2 regions of the Bradyrhizobium sp. 1200_D9_N1_1 genome follow, and region 2 is predicted to be linked to the other one. Evidence: riboswitches for the same ligand, from Rfam matches in the RefSeq annotation. Region 2 holds a riboswitch; the other holds the start of a gene.

Region 1 (8,907 bases), 1.5 Mb from region 2:
CATTCAAAAGCTCCCGTCCTGATAAGGGAAGACGGTCACGCGCACAATGGTGCCGCAAGATGTGAGCGTGTGCACGTCCCGACTTACGGCGCCCGGAGAGGCACCCGTCAATGTCGACCTCAAACGCGGCGGAGAGTCTATCTAGGTGGCTCAACTACGGCAATGCCAGCCTACGCTACGATTTTTCTCCAACTAGCTGATGCAGCATAAGCTTCGCCAGGTATGAGGCTCCCAAAGCAGCGGCTTAGCAGATCGTTGCCCGGAAAGCAGACGATCGTCGGTACTAGCTGAAGTAATCCTCCGGCCCGCCTTCGCGAACCGTGTCGAGAGTAACGCAATGGAACCCACCGCCGAAGATCCGTCTATGGCGGCGCCGAACCGGGACAACCTGAAAGCTGAACTGTTCAAGGATCCGAGCCAGCTCGGGGCAGGCGTCGTTGACTAAGACGACGTCAGGAGCGACCGAGAGGACGTTGACATCAATGTAAAGACTGGACAACAGCAGATCGTCGTCGTTGTAAGCCGGAAAACTATTTTTGGTTGGCTCGGGCGCTACTATCATGTCCCAGTTGCGCATTGCTTCTGGCAAATAGTCCGCCACCTCGCGAGACCGCACGAGCAGCGGCCCCGGCGCAAGCGCTATGACCATACTATCAATATGGCTATCGCAGAGCTTGTAGGCACGGTGGATCCGAAATCGTCCTTGCAAATGGCGCTCAAGCCAATCACATGGCATCGCGTGATTCTTGGTAGCGATATTTACGACGAGGTCGCGTCCAACACGCAAACACTGCGCACCGTCCCACATCATCTCGAGGCCAACGTCATAGGGATGTGTTCCGGGATGGTGGATCGGTTCCGTTGGACCACCGGTCGTTGACAGGGCGTAGGAGCGGTCAAATGAACGGTTAGTCATCAACGGGCGCGGCATCACTGACCATCGCGCGCCTCGGTCGAAATAGGACGCGAAGATTGGCTTGAGAAATTGCGTCTCGAAGTATCGTGAGCGGAGCATAGGAGGGGTCTCGATCAATTCGTCTCCAACCACTAACGCTATGTCGCGGACATTGAGCGGCGGCACGACTGCGGCCAACCAAGCAAGGGTGCGAACCTCCACGGTGGACGCATCGAGTGTCATCGGTCGATGCACGGTCACGTTAAGCTTCCGCAACGTGTTCACAATTCCTTCGACGTCCTCATTCAGTTCGTCCAGGTAGCGGTCCTTGATCCGATGGCGGACCCGCGTGCCAGCTTGTGTGCCCGCTGCCGCAGAGGACAGACGCGGAGCAGCGCGATCGTCTGTTCTCTACCCACTGGGATGATCCCGCCTTGGCCGGCTGGTCAGATGCGCTCTACACCATTGCCGGATACGTGCTCTACACCACGAATTCAACCTATCTGACCTGGCAGGTTCGCCGGCGGATGACGTATTTGCCGTCCCTTCGGGATTCCATATACGGCTGCCGGCGTGGTTCAAATTGTATAATTGGAACGTTTGCCACAGTAAGGCTACCGCACGGAATGGCAGCGGGCGGAAGTAAGGCTGATGCGGAGCACCGCTGCCAAGGTTCGAAGTGGACGCCGGTCACTGTAAAAGGGCAAAGTCTCATCCGATTGAAACGCGGAGCCGGACACAATGTCGTAGGCATGCTCGACGAACACGTCGTCGCGCCGGATGCCATAGCCGAAGAATACCATGACTGGCGAGGACGCCGGTGAATGTCACGGGCGTGAACTGAGAGCATTGGCCGGAGTTGAAGACCTTAAACTTCCTTGGAAACCCGGAAAGTGCGACGCCCTTGCAACTCAGGAGAGCTCGTCCTCGCGGAATGCTCGAAGATGATGTGGACGGATTGGCTCATGCAGGCGGTGTTCGAAGCTCCAGTACATCGGCGAAGATTGTCCAATCGCGGACCCGCCTTTGCCGGCAGAAATCGGTCTCCGCCTGCTGAGCAGCAGCACTCAGCGAGGCGGCATCGACCTTGAATGCTGCCTGGCACGCACGATGCTCGCCGCCGGCATCGTCGCAAACGATCTTCATAAACCGGACGCTAAATGAAGGCATGCCCCCTCTCTTTGTGTGGTTTGCTTATCCACTATTCTGCCATTCGCGCGGGGAGTATTTGATTTGCCTCAAGGAGCATCCCAAGAGGTCTGTCTGATCCTCCGAAGATAGGCCAAGAAAGTCCGCCGTGAACTTTACGAGTTGTCCGCGATAGTCTTGTGAACGACTGCCGCAAGTGCAGGCTTATCGCGGGCTGATTTCTGCCATGCGCCGGCGGCTATGCGCGCAAGCGATCGCTGGGCACCAAGAACCCCGAACTTGCATCGGCGGTCCACCTGAAGACGCGATTGCAGAAGCCGCTCATCACGCTTGTCCTAGCCCACGTTTCGATAAGCCCGGTCCAGGACTTCAGCGCCGGAGCTTAAGGTCTATCAGCGCCCGGCAAGGCGACCGAGTGAAAGGCGAAGCATCAATTGACCGTCGGCGTGCACGGAGCAATGGCGAAAAGTTGTCCTAGCCATGGGCGTGGGTTGCACCTCAATTCAACGCGTTGGTCTGTTGCAGAGAACGCGAGGCGCTGGCTGAAGCGCGAGTTCGGAACATGTCGACGAGCGTCTGCGGCTGGTAGCGGTCACGAGCCTCCGATCCCGGACGCGCACAACTTTTTGACAAGCATCAATGCTGCAGCGGCTGCCTCTGATAGAAGTGGTCTTCTAGTAAGGTCAGACGCACGGCGGACCGAAATGCTTGACGCCCATGATGCTTTCTTGCCCGGGTACCCGCTGCCGTTCCTAGGACTGCTACCAGACGCAGCCGCAGCCGCGCGGCGGCCAATGACCGGCCACATGATAAATTGCGCCGACTTGCGACGGCATCTACTTTATCGGCCTGCGGGACGGCCCTGCTATGGGCTCAGAGCGATGCCGCCCATCTAACGGTGTTAAGAAAATGCGCGCGTGAGGGAGGCCCCCCACACACAACCAACACGATGACGCCGGAGGATAAGGAGATGTGTCTCACCAACAAGGGACGTGATATGACAGACGGCCGGACCATTTACCCTGCTCCGGGCCGGATTACTGGAGTTGGAGTCCAGTCTAACTTGTGCAGCACAGCTACAAATATCAACGGCCGAGGCCTTGAGCTGATCCAAATCAATTCGACCAAAGCTCAGATGTCGTTTCGTGGCGCAGATCTAAATATTTCAGTTCGCGAGCGGATCATGTTTCGTCACAACAGCGCATGGCCGATAGCCCTCCGCCGCGGCTGACGCGATCGAGAACGCGGGCCATCCGAACGTTATCGGCTTGGGCCCGTCCGCGCAGAACCCAAGCGATGTGCGCGGTGTTAACAAGGTTATCTGAATTTGTCACCCCGCAGCTATGAACACCGCCCAGCATCTAATGATCTGACATGGGAGCAGCTTGGAAAGGCGCCGCCCTTCGATCAGGATCTGGAGATTGCCGTGATCGAGGGTAATTCAATTCACCGGGTGGTCTTTCCTTGCCGCCGGATCTTCGGCGGATGGATCAACGCGAATACCGGAGAGCAAATCGCTGTGCGGCCAACGCATTGGCGTATCTGGCCCGGATAGCCGTTATTCCAAATGGATTGGCGTGAGTTGGGGTACGGAGTGCCTTTGACGTCCTCTCTTCGGAAACTATCTAGCGTGGATTGATTGAGGGAGCCTGACGGCATCTCCGAGCGGACCGAATCCGCGCCGGTGCCTTGCGGTGTCCGTCAAGCATTAGTTTTCTCATTGCTGTCGCGGCCGTTGCCAACGTGCCCATGAGCGACAAATCACAGCCTAGACGGCCGCGTACCATGGCATGATTGAGCTGCGGCACTTCTGCTTGAATGGGTCGCAGATTTTCGGCGAATGTCGTCGCCTTGATCGAGCAGCCGGCAATTCTCCCGCGGCCGACGAAACTAGCGTAACGCGTCACCATCTTTTCTCCGAGACCGTACCTTCCCCGGTCCACGAAGTGGACCGGGCATTTTGTCAGCGGCAAGGATAGCCTCGATAATGTGGAAAGCGTAAATCACCATAACCCAATTAGCTTTGTCGAGAACAGACCGGAGCTCGGGATCAACGGATTTGCGGATCGGATGCAGCGCGCAGTTCGCGCGCGGCAGCGACCATGTTGGCGAGCGCAGGCCGAACCTCCTCCCATTTGCGCGTTTTTAGGCCGCAGTCCGGATTGACCCAGAGCTGAGAATCCTGCAAGCGCGTCCGAGCTAGCACGATCAGCTCCTTCATTTCGTCCGTCTCGGGAACGCGCGGAGAGTGAATGTCGTACACGCCCGGTCCGATTTGATTTGGATATTCGTACCTCCTGAACGCATCCAGCAGCTCCATTTTCGATCGCGACGTCTCGATTGAAATGACATCCGCATCCATTGCAGCGATCGCACCGATGATGTCGTTAAACTCTGAGTAGCACATATGTGTATGGATTTGCGTTTGATCGGTAACGCCCGATGAGCAGATGCGGAAGCAATCTCCGGCCCAATCGAGATATGCCTTCCAGTCCGACCGGCGCAATGGCAATCCTTCGCGAAGTGCAGCTTCGTCGATCTGTATCATCGCCGCACCGGCATTCTCGAGATCGCGGACTTCATCGCGCATCGCGAGCGCAAGCTGACGGCAGACCTCGCTTCTAGGAATATCATCGCGAACAAACGACCAGTTCAGGATCGTCACCGGTCCGGTCAACATCGCCTTCATCGGCTTACTAGTTAGTGATTGCGCGTAGCGCCACCATTCCACGGTGATCGGCTTCGGCCGCACTACATCGCCAAACAGGATCGGGGGCCTAACGCAGCGCGAACCATAGGACTGAACCCATCCATTCCTTGTAAATGCGAAGCCGGCGAGTTGCTCGCTGAAGTACTGCACCATGTCATTACGCTCGAATTCGCCATGAACGAGGACGTCAAGACCGATGTCCTCCTGCCAACGTACGGCGCGGGCTATCTCCTCTTTGAGGAACCTGTCGTATTGCTCCTCGCTCATCGCACCTCGCGCATGCGCCGCGCGAGCATTTCGCACCGCTGTGGTCTGCGGAAACGATCCTATCGTCGTGGTGGGAAAAGCCGGTAGTCCAAAGCGTTCCCTTTGGATCTCGGAACGACGGGCAAACGGGGTGGCGCGCTGGCGCATCGTCTGATCGATCGCCCTCATTCGGACAGCGACGTTGGCATTATGGATCTTCGGCGAGGTCCGGCGGGCAGTCGCAGCGCATTCCGACTCGGCAAGAGCTAGCCCAACATTCTGGTCGCCTGCGAGTACCCGCGCCAGGATCGCAAGCTCACGCATCTTCTGAACCGAGAAAGCAAGCCAGCTCTTGACGTCGGACGCGAGCCCGGTCTCGAGTTCAACATCGACCGGCACGTGAAGCAGCGAGCAGGATGGAGCGAGCTGTACACGGTGCCTGCCAAGCTTCGCAATCGAGGGCTTCAGCCGCTGACGGAGCGACGGCAAGTTCGACCGCCACACATTCCGGCCGTCGATGACACCGAGCGACATGACGAGATCACTTCGGCCGTCAGCAACGATCTGATCCAATAGTTCTGGCGCTCGAACCAAATCGACGTGCAGACCGGAAATTGGCAGGCTCAAGGCAGTATCCAGATTGTCGCCTAGGGCGCCGAAATAGCTCGCAAGCATGATCTTGATAGCGGGTCCCTCCTTTGCGAACCGGTTATAGGCGTGCAGCAACGAATTTCGCGCCGCCTCATCCAGATCAAGGACCAGGCAGGGCTCGTCAAACTGAACCCAACTTGCCCCTCGTTTGGCTAATTCATGCAGAAGGTCGATATAGACGGGTATCAGATCATCGAGGAGAGAGAGGGGCTGGAACGCACTATCGGTACTCTTGCCGAGCTTTAAAAATGTGACCGGCCCGATCAGGACAGGGCGGGTCTGAAAGCCAAGAGCCCTCGCTTCCTCATACTCTTCGACGGGTTTGCGAGAGCACAGTCTGAACGCCTGTCCCCGGTAAAACTCAGGAACCATGTAGTGGTAGTTGGTATCGAACCACTTGGTCATTTCCTGCGCGGGCACGCCAGATCCCCGCGGGCTCTGGGCGCAACTCGCATCCTGCTCGCCGCATTGCGATCCGCGGGCCATGGCGAAGTACGTTTGGAGCGAAACGGATTCTCCGTTCGCGGCGTAGATCTCCGGGATTGCGCCAACCATGACGCTTGTATCGAGCACCTGATCATACAGCGAGAAGTCGTTTGACGGAATGATCGTGACGCCGAGCGATTTTTGACGAGCCCAGTTCGCTGCGCGTAGGCCGAATGCGTCTTCGTGCAACTGCTGTTCACTAATCTTTCCAGCCCAGTAGCTTTCTAGAGCGAGCTTGAGCTCACGCCTTGGGCCGATGCGTGGCGTTCCGAGCGTAGCAACTGGAAGAGAGAGAGGAGACATAGCGTTAACCCCTGTTGGGGACAAAGGCCATGGCGGACGCAGGCAGGAGAAGTCGCGCGTGCGACGGCTGCTTGGCGCACCACCGAGACACCCCGCCCGTGGACCAATATATTGTCGGGGCCGGTCTCCTGGCTTGCTGGTCATCGCTGCTGTCCGGCCTTCCCGAAGCCGTGCAGGCTTCAGCGACATCGTCGGACAGCGGCTCGCCGCTCACAGTTGCGGGGGCAGAGCCGGCATTTGCACCGGCTTCCCTCTTAGCTCCGGATCAATGGGAACCGGAGAACCTCGACGACTTGGATTATCGGCAGGAGAACTCTTCCGTCAACCTCTCAGATTATGTGCAAGCTAATCTGCGACATCCGCTAGCCGAATGACCGTGCATCTCTGTGACTTCACCATCTAGAAACATTCTCTCATCAGAGATGTCATAATCAGACATATCCTTCTCAGATGCCGGATAAGCATCGGAGCTGCCTTGAGGCGGAGCCGCACGCTAAATTGATGAAAGGGACAGAAGCAGCCTGCCGGCGGGAGTACCGACGTTATATCAGAGCGCTTTCAATGCGGCTTTGCGATTTCCAGAGGTTCGCCCAGCACCTCAGCTAGCCAGCTCTTCGCTCAACTAAAGGATCTGCGGCGAATAGGCCAAGGCACGTGGCGAAATTTAGCAACTGGCGAGGGGTTGATTTGCGTGCCACCCAGACTTCAGAGCTGGGATCAAGCCGGCTTGGTGCTTGGCAATCACGCAGCTCGAACGCGGGCGGCACGATAGCGAACCACACAGCTCAATGGCGGCAAACCCACTTCCGTCCACAGGCATCCGGCATCGAGGCGTTCAACTCTTCTGCTAAATATCCGGTGCGGGACATGGATGCACAAGCTGCGGCGGATACGCCAAACAGAAACATCGAAAACATGCAAAGGTCGGAAAGTCGACAAGAGTGACACAAACTCCGTGAAATTTTCCGCCTATTGCCTGGCACGAAGAATGCAGACCCTCGGAATGCCCAGTCTCCTCCTCTGGGCAGGTCCAGCTCAGCCAATTGACGCAGTCGCTGCCGGGGAAGTTAGCTGCGCATGACATAGAGGGGAGCGCCTGCTCGCGCGGGACAGCTAGCGGGTGCATCCCCGTAAACTTCTTGCGATGGCATAGCAGGTTCGAGGTTGCCTGCTTCACAAGATATTTGGATGAAACGCGATAGGCCGAGGGTTATGAAGAGAATGCCTGGAAGACCCGCGCTATGGCTTAGCGTGGTCGGATTTTTAATCTGCCTCGCCTGGCCGGCTGCCATGAGCAATAATATTCGGGCCAGCGACAGTCCCCTTGTCGAACGACTGAAGTCAACTTGGCGAGCGCAAGATGGTGAGACGATAGAACAAATTATCTCCAATGTCTCGAAGGTGGCACAGTTCGTGCCTCAAATGTGGGGCGTTGTTGAACTTGGCCAAAACGACTTTATTTTCGTTTCGTGGACCAGACACCGGGACAACAAATCGGACGAACAGTACGTTATCGCCTGGAAGATCGCCCTCGACGGCACGCTTGAACTTGCGTCGACTTATGCGAAGCCGATGGAATTGGGCTGGCGCGCCCTGGCGCTCTCCCTAATCGCCAGTGAAGTCGCAGATGGCGAAAGGGACGCAAATCTTCGCTTTCTGCATGATCCGGCCAACTTCAACTTTGTGACTACCCCGCAAGGCCGGCTCGGCGATCTTCTGCGGCAGGGCCGCTGCACTATCATTGAACCAGTTGGAGTGGACTACTTACCGAAGCGGAATGATAAACCGGCCGAGAAGGGTGGCGTGTGGCGCGTTCTGCTCTTGGTGAATTGTAGTATCCAAGGACCACGTTATTTTACACACAACGGGGTCATCACTTTCGAGAAGAGAGAAGGACAGGATTGGGAGCCACAATCCTCCTTTGCCAAACGCATCGCGAAATTTCCCCCTGGCTCCTGGTTCCAACGCACCGAGCCAAAAGAAGAGGAAGACTTAGGAGAGCCAAGGCCTGAGTAAACCGCCGCAGAGCAACATCTTGCCGCAGTGGCGGAGCGCCTCGAACCTATTGCAAGACATACGCGCTCTACACTTGCTTTGTTTTAGCATCCGCAACGGTCCGGGTGCCTTTCTCGCAGCAGTCCGTCCCGTCGCAAGAAGGTCGGGCCGCGCGATTCCGTTTGTTCCGCCTAGTGTCAGCGGCGCGCACGAGCTTGCGAGATGTGGTTTTCCCGCCTTCACTCCACCCGGTGTGAGGACATCAGTTTGCGTAGCAACGTCGAAGGCACCAGGAAATGAGTGCTGAGACGAAGCCGGCGAGGAAGTTACCGGAAACCGTTCACCGGTAGCAACCCAGCATACCGCTGGGCGCTTGCGCATTTCGGAGCGTGCAGACCGGGAAGCTCAGAGCCGTACGCAAGAACGTCGAGGACCAGACTGGCTCGGCCCTAGCTTATCTGGCACCCATTCG
Region 2 (8,907 bases):
ACAGGACCTCGTACTCGCCGGCCGTCACACCGGCGCCTTGCACTATGGGGTGATCGAGCACGCCATTGGCGCCGAGCCGCCCGTCGGCGATGCGCGAGGAGTCGGGATCGATCCGCCAGATCTCGACGCGCAGCCCCTGCGCGGGCCGTCCGCTCGCCACATCGACCGCGTGAATGGAAATACCGCCTGCCATCATGTCCCTCCCCTGAGCGTGCCGCCATGGTAGACGGAAACGCCGCCGCTCGGCCAGCACTGCTGCCAGCCCTGGGCGCGATGACCTGGCTCCAGGCGCTGGTCGCGCTCGCCTTGTTCGCGCCCGGCGTGGTCGCGCCGCGCGCCCATATCGAGGTCTGGCAGCTCTCGATGTTCTCATGCGCGGTGTTCGCCGTCGGTATCCCCGCCTCGTTCTGGGGCGGCGGCTTCATCGCGCGGGTTGGCTCGCTGCGGATCGCGAGCCTGTGCGCGGCGGCCATCGTCGTCAGCATGGCACTGGCTTCGCTCGGATCGAGCGCCGCCCTGCTCGCCGCGGGCCTCTGCCTCGGCCTTGCCATGGGCCCCGAGACGCCGGCAAGCGCAGCGCTGCTGGCGCGGCTGGTGACCGCCGAGCGCCGCGCCTTCGTCTTCTCGGTGCGCCAGACCGGCAACCAGATCGGCGCGGTCTGCGGCTCGCTGGCCCTGCCCGCGATCGCCATCGCGTTCGGGCCGGCCTGGTGCTATGCGGCCGTTGCTGCCCTGGCGCTGTTCGCGATCGCGCTGTTCGAGTGGCTGCGGCCGGCCTACGCCGGCAAGCTCGTCCCGCCCCCAAAGCTCGATCTGCGCGCGCGGCTGGCACTGGTGACCGCGGACCGGCGGATCGCGATGCTGGCGCTGGCATCGATGCCGTTCAGCGCGATGCAGGTGTCGCTCAACACCGTCTTCGTCACGCTCGGCACCCGCGAGCTTGGTCTTGGCCATATCGAGGCCGGCATGGCGCTCGCCTGCGCGCAAGCCGGCGGTCTCGTCGGCCGGCTCGGCTGGGGCTACGTCGCCATGCGCCTCGACGCCCCCCGCGCCGTGCTCATCGTCATCGGCCTCGGCATGGCCTTCTGCGCCGCGCTGCTCGGCCTCGACGGCGGATCGCTCAGCCGCAACTGGCAGTTCGCAGTTGCGGCGCTGTTCGGCCTGACGGCCTCGGGCTGGAACGGCGTCTTCATCGCCGAGATCGCGCGCCTCGCCCCGCAGGACCGGATCGGCGAGACCACCGGCGCGGTGCTGACCGCGTCCTATGCGGGCCTACTGGCGGCGCCGGCCGTGGTGTCGATCCTGGACGGTGTGGCCGGCCTTGGCGCGGCGTTCTTCGCCTTGGCCTGTCTTGCCCTCTGCGGCACATTGGCGCTGATGTGGGGAGGCCATGACAAAACCGACGCATAGTGCGCGCGAGATCGCAGCCGCCGTCACCGCCGGGCGGATGACCGCCGTCGACACGGCGAAGGCCGCCCTTGGCCGCATAGACGCCGCCAAGGCCTTGAACGCAGTGGTCACGACCGATCCCGCACGCACGCTGGCCGACGCGGCGGCGGTCGACGATCGCCTGCGTGCCGGCGAGACAATGCCGCTGGCCGGCGTCCCCATCCTCGTCAAGGACAACATCTGGGCCAGCGGCTGGCGCATCACGCAGGGCTCGCGCCTGTTCGCCGATTTCATCGCGCCACAGGATGCAATTGCGATCGAGCGCCTGCGCAAGGCCGGCGCGGTCATCGTCGGCATTGGCGCAACCTCCGAATTCGCCAGCAAGGGCGTCACGACATCGCCGCTGTACGGCCCGACGCGACATCCCCTCGATCCCGCGTTGACGCCGGGCGGCTCTTCGGGTGGACCCGCCACCGCCGTCGCAGCCGGCCTCGTGCCCCTCGCGATCGGCACCGATGCGGGCGGCTCCAGCCGCAGGCCGCCGGCCCATGTGGGCGTCGCCGGCTTCAAGCCGTCCTATGGCGCGATCCCCTATGGGCCCGGTTTCGCCGAGCCGTTCTTCGGCCTGTCGGTCATCGCGCCGATCGCCGCCGATGTTGCCGATATCGCGCTGGCGTTCGAAGCCATGGCCGGCGCCGATCCGCGCGATCCGGATGCAGCCGGCATTGCGCAAGAAGCCGAGGACATCGCCGGCCTTCGTATCGCCTTCTCACCGCGGCTCGGGCTCGACGTTGCGGTCGATGACGTTGTCGCCAACGGGCTCGTTTCCGCAGTCGCGCGTCTCTCCGCCGCAGGACTCAGCATCGCGCTGCGCGATCCCACCTGGCCGGCGGGTGCGACGGAAGAGGCCCTCATGCCGCTTCAGCACGCTGGCCTTGCCGCGCTCCATGGAGACGCTTTTCGCAAGGACCCGACTGTCTTCGACCCTGACATCGCCAGGCAGATCGAGCGAGGGCTGTCCTGGTCAGGCGCGGACGTCGCGGGTGCGCTGGTCGCGAGCGCCGCGATCGCCAATGCCTTCGCGGCCTTCTTCGCCGAGGTCGATCTGCTGCTGACGCCGACAGTCCCCTGCGTCGCCTGGCCGTTCACCCAGCTCGGACCCGACATGATCGGCGGCCGTGCAGCGAGCCCGCGCGCGCATGCGGTGTTCACGCCGTTCGTCAATCACGCCCGCCTGCCGGCGATTTCACTTCCCTGCGGCACCGACGCCCGCGGGCTTCCATTCGGCCTCCAGATCATCGCCCGGCGCGGCCAGGACCGCACGCTGCTGCGCGCCGCGCGGCATATCGAGGCGCAGTTGCAGGCGTAGCTTTGCGAGATCGCGACGATTTCGGAATAGTCGCAATATACCCCTGTTTTGCCCGACGGGTCAAATCGCGCCGATGCCTGCGTAAGCCGTTGATTCCACTATCACCGGCTACTGTGCATGGGGTTGTTTTCGCACTTTTTGTTTGATCGGACGTCCTAGCTGACGAAAGACAGACGCAACCGCCACCAGCCGATGACGATGCCGGTGATGGAGAACACCAGTCCGAGCGCGCAGAGGCCCACGATCAGGACATCGCGCAAACGCGGATGCGCCTGCAGGACTGGAAAATCTAGCGTGTGCAGCGCGCCGTAGAACCAGCGATAGGCTCGCCGCGACGCATCCAGCCTTTGCAGCACACGGCCGTCGGCGCTGTCGATGTCGAACCAGAGGCCGCCGCAGCGGGAACGGTAGACGGGTCCACCGGGAACGACGGACTGCGCGGGATAATCGTCGCTATCCGCGAGAATAGACGGCGCATTGCAGGCTGTCGCAAGCTTCGTCACCATGCTCCCGATCACCCGCGCACTGACGATCGGCGCCTCCTCACTGTCGGGCCCAACCACAACCTGTTTCTCGAGACCAATCCGCTCGCGTCGATAGAGGCTGCCGTCAACGGCAAACCATTCGACCTCTCGGGCCGAGGGCGATATTCGCTTCCGTTCCGCCGATGGGGCGGTCGTCCAGTCCGGCGATGCATCGATCACGCCGGCTTCGGCCGGGGTCAGCTGCCCTCGCGAGAACAGCCGGCCGTGATCCATGGAGAGCCATCCACTGAAGATCCACGTCAGCACGAAGACGGTCGCCACGAGGCCGATGATATGATGAAGGGCGTGCCAGCCGCGATAAGGCGAGGAGATCCGGTATCTTCGCATCCTGGACCGCACGATTCCGAGCACTGCACCCAGCATGGCTGCAATCAGCGCCAACAGCGACAGCGTCCAGACCACGCCGTCCCACAGCGCCCAGTTGCTCCTGAGGACCGTCGGATAGATCCAGTGCAGGACGCTGCCGACGAGGTTCCAGCCGCGCTCGCTTCGCGTCGTATCCAGCACAACCTCGCCGGTGCGCGACGAGACGTAGAGCTCCGTTCCGGCCGCATCTCCGAGGGCCACGCGAAACAAGGGCCGGTGACGATCAAAGCCGTTCGGCACGCTCCACTGGTCGTAGTCCGCCTGCGCAACGACAGCCGCATGCGCGGCATCGAGCCCGCGTTGGCGCGCATGCACCTGCGCGATGGCGAGCGCGGCCTCGGGCGACCGCACCGATGCATCCTGTCCGTCTGTCGCGCGAACCGCGCGAAGGTGCGAGGACCCCGACACGACATAGACCGGCCCATCGCTCCGCTGAATCAGGCGCAGGCGCGTAGCATCGGCGATGCCGCTCGCGGCCACGGCATCGGCAACGCCGATCCTCACCTCCGTACGATCCACCGGCGCGAGACCGGCAATCCGCTCTGCTTCCGTCAGCGATGGAAACGGAACGAAGTGCATCACGATTCCCGTCGCGAACCACATCGCGAACAGCAGGCAGAACGCGATCCCGAGCCAGCGATGCAGCAGGACGATCGCGCCCATCATGTGGTCAGCGCCCTACCATTTGAATGCGGCCGAGAGTTCATAGGTTCGCGGCGCGCCCAGCAAGATCTGGTCGGGATAGAACGGATCGCCCCATATCGCGTAGCGCTTGTCGGCGATGTTGCGCACGCGGAAGGTCAGGCGAGCCTGATCGACCGCGTTGAATACCGTCTTGGGAATGTCGACGAAGGCATAGACGTCGGCGACGGTATACGCCTTCATCGTCACCGTGTTGGCATCGGTATTGTAGCGGTCGCCGACATGACGGCCGGTGATGCCGACTTCAACCGGCCACGGCGTGAAGAAGCGGTACGAGGCGCCAGCATTGGCAACGATGCGCGGCACGTTCGGCGGCGTGTTGCCCGAGAACGATCCGCCGACGAAATTGTAGTCGGCATAGCGCGCATCGACATAAGCGATGTTGCCCCACAGCCGAAGGGGCTCGATCGGCCGCACCGAGGCGGCGAGCTCGACGCCCTTCGACTCCTGCCGTCCCGCAATATTGAGCGCCTGCCCGCCGGCCGCCGCATAGACGTTCTTGCGCAGGATGTCGTAGGCCGAGAACGACCACTCCGCCCGGTTGTCCCAGAACAGGTGCTTGACGCCGGTCTCGTAGGTCCGCGCGGTCGTGAGGTCCAGCGGCTGGGTCGGCAGCAGCAGGAAGATGTTGTTGGCGGAGATATCAGCGCCGGTCGCGTACTGGCTGAAGAAGGTGAGGCCCGGAACGGCCTCCCAGGTGTAGCCGATGCGTCCCGTCACCGGCGCCCAGTCCTTGGTGAACGGAAAGCCCGCGTTCACCAGACCGTTCTCGTCGGTCGAGTTGCGGTCGAGCCCGATATGCTCGACGCGCAGCCCGCCGATCAGCGCGAAGGTCCGCGTCAGCTTCAGCCGGTCCTCGAACGACAGCGCCTCGTTGTCGATGCGCGCGGTCTGCTGCTTGGTCGCGAGCAGTCCGTAATAGCCACGATCGAAATCGACCAGCGGAACATAGTCGTTCGGGAATTTCGCCGCGCCTGGCCTGACGAAGTCGAGATAGCTCGACGACAGCGTCGTGACCAGCCGGTTGTCGAAGCCTGCGATGTTCGTGTCCCAGATCAGGTCGGTGATATTGCCGACAAGGCGCTGGCTGTGCGCGACATAGAAGCGCTCGCGATACACTTGGTTTTTCGTGGAATCGAACGCCTCGATCTCGTTGTTGAACCACGACCGCTCCGCGCCGTAGCCATAGGCCTGACTCTTCAGCGTCAGGTCCGGCGCCAGTTTCAGCTCGAAGCCGCCGCGCAACCAGACCTCTTGCGCTACGTTTCGGTTGTCGAGAACGTTGTAGTTGGTGTTGAAGGTGCGGTCATCGATCGTGACGGCCCCGAGGTCGGTCCTGTTGAAGTAGGTGCCGGAAACAATCCCCGTCGTCGCATGCGAGCCGCTGAAAGCGATCGGCACCAGCGGCGCGCCCCAATAGGCCTTCCCGCGATCCTCGCGGTACTCGATCGCACCCCAGACCTTGAGGCTGTCGGAGATGCGGTAGTTGAGCTGGCCGGACACGTCGAGCGTCTTGGTGTTGGTGTCGTCGACAAAGCCGTTGAGCGAGGAGCGGCTGATGTCGAAGCGGTAGTCGAGGCCCTGAACGTTGGTGCTGCCGCCCGAGCCGTAATGCGCGCGGAACGAGTTCAGGGAGTCGTACGAGAAGTCTGCCTCGTTGCGGATCGCTCCGGTGTGCGGCTGCTTGGTGACGAGGTTGATCGAGCCGCCGGCGGCGCCCTCGCCCGAGATCAGCGAGGCCGGGCCCTTCAGGAATTCGACGGCCTCCAGATTGGCGGTGTCCATGATCCGCGAGGTCATGTTCTGCGGGCCGATCTTGATGCCGTTGTAGAGCGTGTTGATCTGGCTGTTGGTGAAGCCGCGCATCGAGAAGCCCGCCGGCTCCCCCGGCGCGTCGCCGGAGGTGACGCCGACTGCGCCCTGCGCCACCTCGGACACGGTGCGATAGCCCTGCTCGCGCATGGTCTCGGCCGAGATCACCTCGACGGTCGCGGGCGTCTCGCGCACGGTGAGGCCGAGACGCGAGGCGCTCTCAGCCACCGCATTGCTGTTGAGCGGCGTTGGCGCCCCCGCGGCCGGCACGGCGGGCTTGGGCGCCGCCGATGCGACCACTGGCCTGCGTGCTGCTGCGCGGCGCGCACTCTGCGCGTCCCGGGCAGCCGGCTTGGCCGGCTTGCGGGACTGGGCGGGCGACACCTCGACAGGCGGCAGCGGTTCGCGGACCTGCTGCGCCAGCGCGGCGGGCAGGTCGGCGACTGTAAACGACGTGAGAGCAGCAGAGGCGAGCAGGAATCGGCGCGATCGTACAATACGGATGGAAGACACAGCGGGACCTCGGTATGACGTCAGTGGCACGTCACAGCGAACGAGGTCTCACCCTGGGCTTGTCAGCCCTCCGATGAAGCCGAATGTCTGTACTCCCCGACCGACATCTTCGCGTGTGACCACGGCTGACGGCAGGTCTCCTGGCTCGCGGGTCGTCACCACTTCGTCGCCTTCCCGGGACCGAGGACCCAGTGGCTTCTGACGAAGGATTATCCGCTTACAGTTGCGGGGGCAGCCGCGGCATTGGGGAAACATCCCCGCACCGCATTCCCTTTTCATCCCCTCTCGGGGGAACCCGTCGCGAGCATCTAGGATTACGATCGAGACAGAGTCAATGTGGCAGTTGCGGCGTTATTGCCACAGCGACCAACTTCCTTGGAGATAAGCATGGAAGGCGAGACCTTCCTCTGGCTGATACGCCATGCACCCGTCGACGGCGTCGCGGGGACGATTCACGCGCCGGACGCGCCCGCCGATCTCGGCGATCGCGCGCAACTGCAGGCGTTGCGGCAGCGCCTGCCGCGGGACTCTGCGAGCTATGCCAGCCCGTCGCGGCGCACGGTCGAGACGGCGCGCGCGCTGGGGCTCGAACCGGATCTGGTGGGCAACTTCAGCGAACAGGATTTCGGCGACTGGACCGGCCGGCGACATGACGAACTCGCCGCGAGCGGCGGCGAAGCCTATGCGCAATTCTGGGGCGATCCGGCGCACGCGCGGCCACCGGGAGGTGAAAGCTTTGAGGATCAGGTCGCGCGCGTCCGGCATGGGCTGTCACGGATCGGAGCCGGGCCAGCTACGCTCGTCGTGCATTCCGGCACAATCCGCGCCGCACTGTGCATCGCGCTGGATCTTGCGCCGCAATCCGCCTTGCGCTTCGTGATCGATCCGCTGTCGCTGACCAGGATCGACCGGCTCGCGACCGGCTGGCGCGTCGTGTCGGTCAATCAGCGCGTGGTGTGAGCCGGATCAGGCCGGGCGATCCGGCACATTGGCCTGCGCGAACGTCGCCATGCCGTTGTGAAGCGCACAGGCCGATCGCACCAGCGGCAGCGCGATGGCGGCGCCCGATCCCTCGCCGAGCCTGAGATCGAGGCTGATCAGCGGCTGCACGTTCAGTGCGCGAAGCACCAGCCGATGCCCCTGCTCCGCCGATTGATGCGAGGGCAGCAGGAAAGGCTGGCACGACGGATTGAGGCGCACGGCCGCCAGCGCCGCGACCGACACGATGAAGCCGTCGATCAATACGGGAATGCGGCGCTGCGCGGCCGCAATGATGGCCCCGCAGATGGCCGCGATCTCGAGGCCGCCGACGGCGCACAGGATTTTTTCGGGCGATGCAGCCGCAACGCCATGACGCACAATCGCGGCATCGATCACGCGCGCCTTGTGCGCACGGCCGGCGGCATCGACGCCGGTGCCGCTGCCCGCGATTTCCTCGGCGCTCACGCCGAGCAGACTCGCCGCGATCGCCGCCGAGGTCGTGGTGTTGCCGATGCCCATCTCGCCGAAGATCAGAAGATCGGGCTGGCTGGCTGCCGCGCGCGCAACCGCACGCTCGCCGGCCTCGAAGGCGAAGGCCAGCTCTGCAAGCGTGAGCGCAGCCTCGACGCTGAAATCGCGCGTGCCATGGCGCGGCCTGTCGGTGACGATGCCTATCATCTCGTCTTGCGACAGCGTGCCGGCGTCAACGACTTCCAGGTGCGAACCCAACTCGCGCGCCAGCACCGAGATCGCGGCGCCGCCCGAAGCAAAATTTGCCATCATCGCGATGGTCACGGCTTGCGGATAGGCCGACACGCCTTGCGCAACGATGCCGTGGTCGCCCGCGAAGATGATGATCGGCACGCGTGCCGCGCGTGGCTGCTCGGTCGCTTGCAGGCCCGCGAGCTCGATCGCGAGTTGCTCGAGCCGGCCGAGCGCGCCGGTCGGCTTCGTCAGTTGCGCCTGCCGCACGATCGCCGCGTCGCGATGGACCGCGGAGATTTCGGGGCACTTATGGTAGACCCATTCGGGGAGCATGCTGCCTCGCTTACGGCCTGCGCTTGAGGATGTAGCAGTCCATGATCCAGCCGTGCCGCTCGCGCGCCTCCTGCCGCAGCGCGGCGATGCGCGGGCCCACCTCGGCCAGCGCGCCGGACATGATGATCTGATCGGGCATGCCGAGATAGGCGCCCCACCAGATCTGGAGCCCGACCGGATCGAGCGACTGAA

What was found. A riboswitch is a leader RNA that binds a small molecule or an ion and turns the genes downstream of it on or off. The one in region 2 is predicted to bind cobalamin.
Region 1: linked by a shared signal. The riboswitch ahead of metE (5-methyltetrahydropteroyltriglutamate--homocysteine S-methyltransferase) and the one ahead of AB5K84_RS30705 (TonB-dependent receptor) in region 2 are both predicted to bind cobalamin.

Annotation. Positions count from the first base shown of each region.
Region 1 covers NZ_CP197226.1:7,825,587-7,834,493, forward strand. Annotated here, with positions in the region: gene AB5K84_RS37165 (glycine amidinotransferase) at 284-1,156, opposite strand; gene AB5K84_RS37170 (hypothetical protein) at 1,859-2,065, opposite strand; gene metE (5-methyltetrahydropteroyltriglutamate--homocysteine S-methyltransferase) at 4,095-6,440, opposite strand; cobalamin riboswitch at 6,542-6,743, opposite strand; gene AB5K84_RS37180 (hypothetical protein) at 7,095-7,385, shown strand; gene AB5K84_RS37185 (hypothetical protein) at 7,731-8,456, shown strand.
Region 2 covers NZ_CP197226.1:6,365,684-6,374,590, forward strand. Annotated here, with positions in the region: gene AB5K84_RS30685 (hydroxyisourate hydrolase) at 1-193, opposite strand, end outside; gene AB5K84_RS30690 (MFS transporter) at 220-1,410, shown strand; gene AB5K84_RS30695 (amidase) at 1,391-2,758, shown strand; gene AB5K84_RS30700 (PepSY domain-containing protein) at 2,914-4,335, opposite strand; gene AB5K84_RS30705 (TonB-dependent receptor) at 4,348-6,696, opposite strand; cobalamin riboswitch at 6,810-7,011, opposite strand; gene AB5K84_RS30710 (histidine phosphatase family protein) at 7,084-7,656, shown strand; gene cobT (nicotinate-nucleotide--dimethylbenzimidazole phosphoribosyltransferase) at 7,663-8,715, opposite strand; gene cobF (precorrin-6A synthase (deacetylating)) at 8,726-8,907, opposite strand, start outside.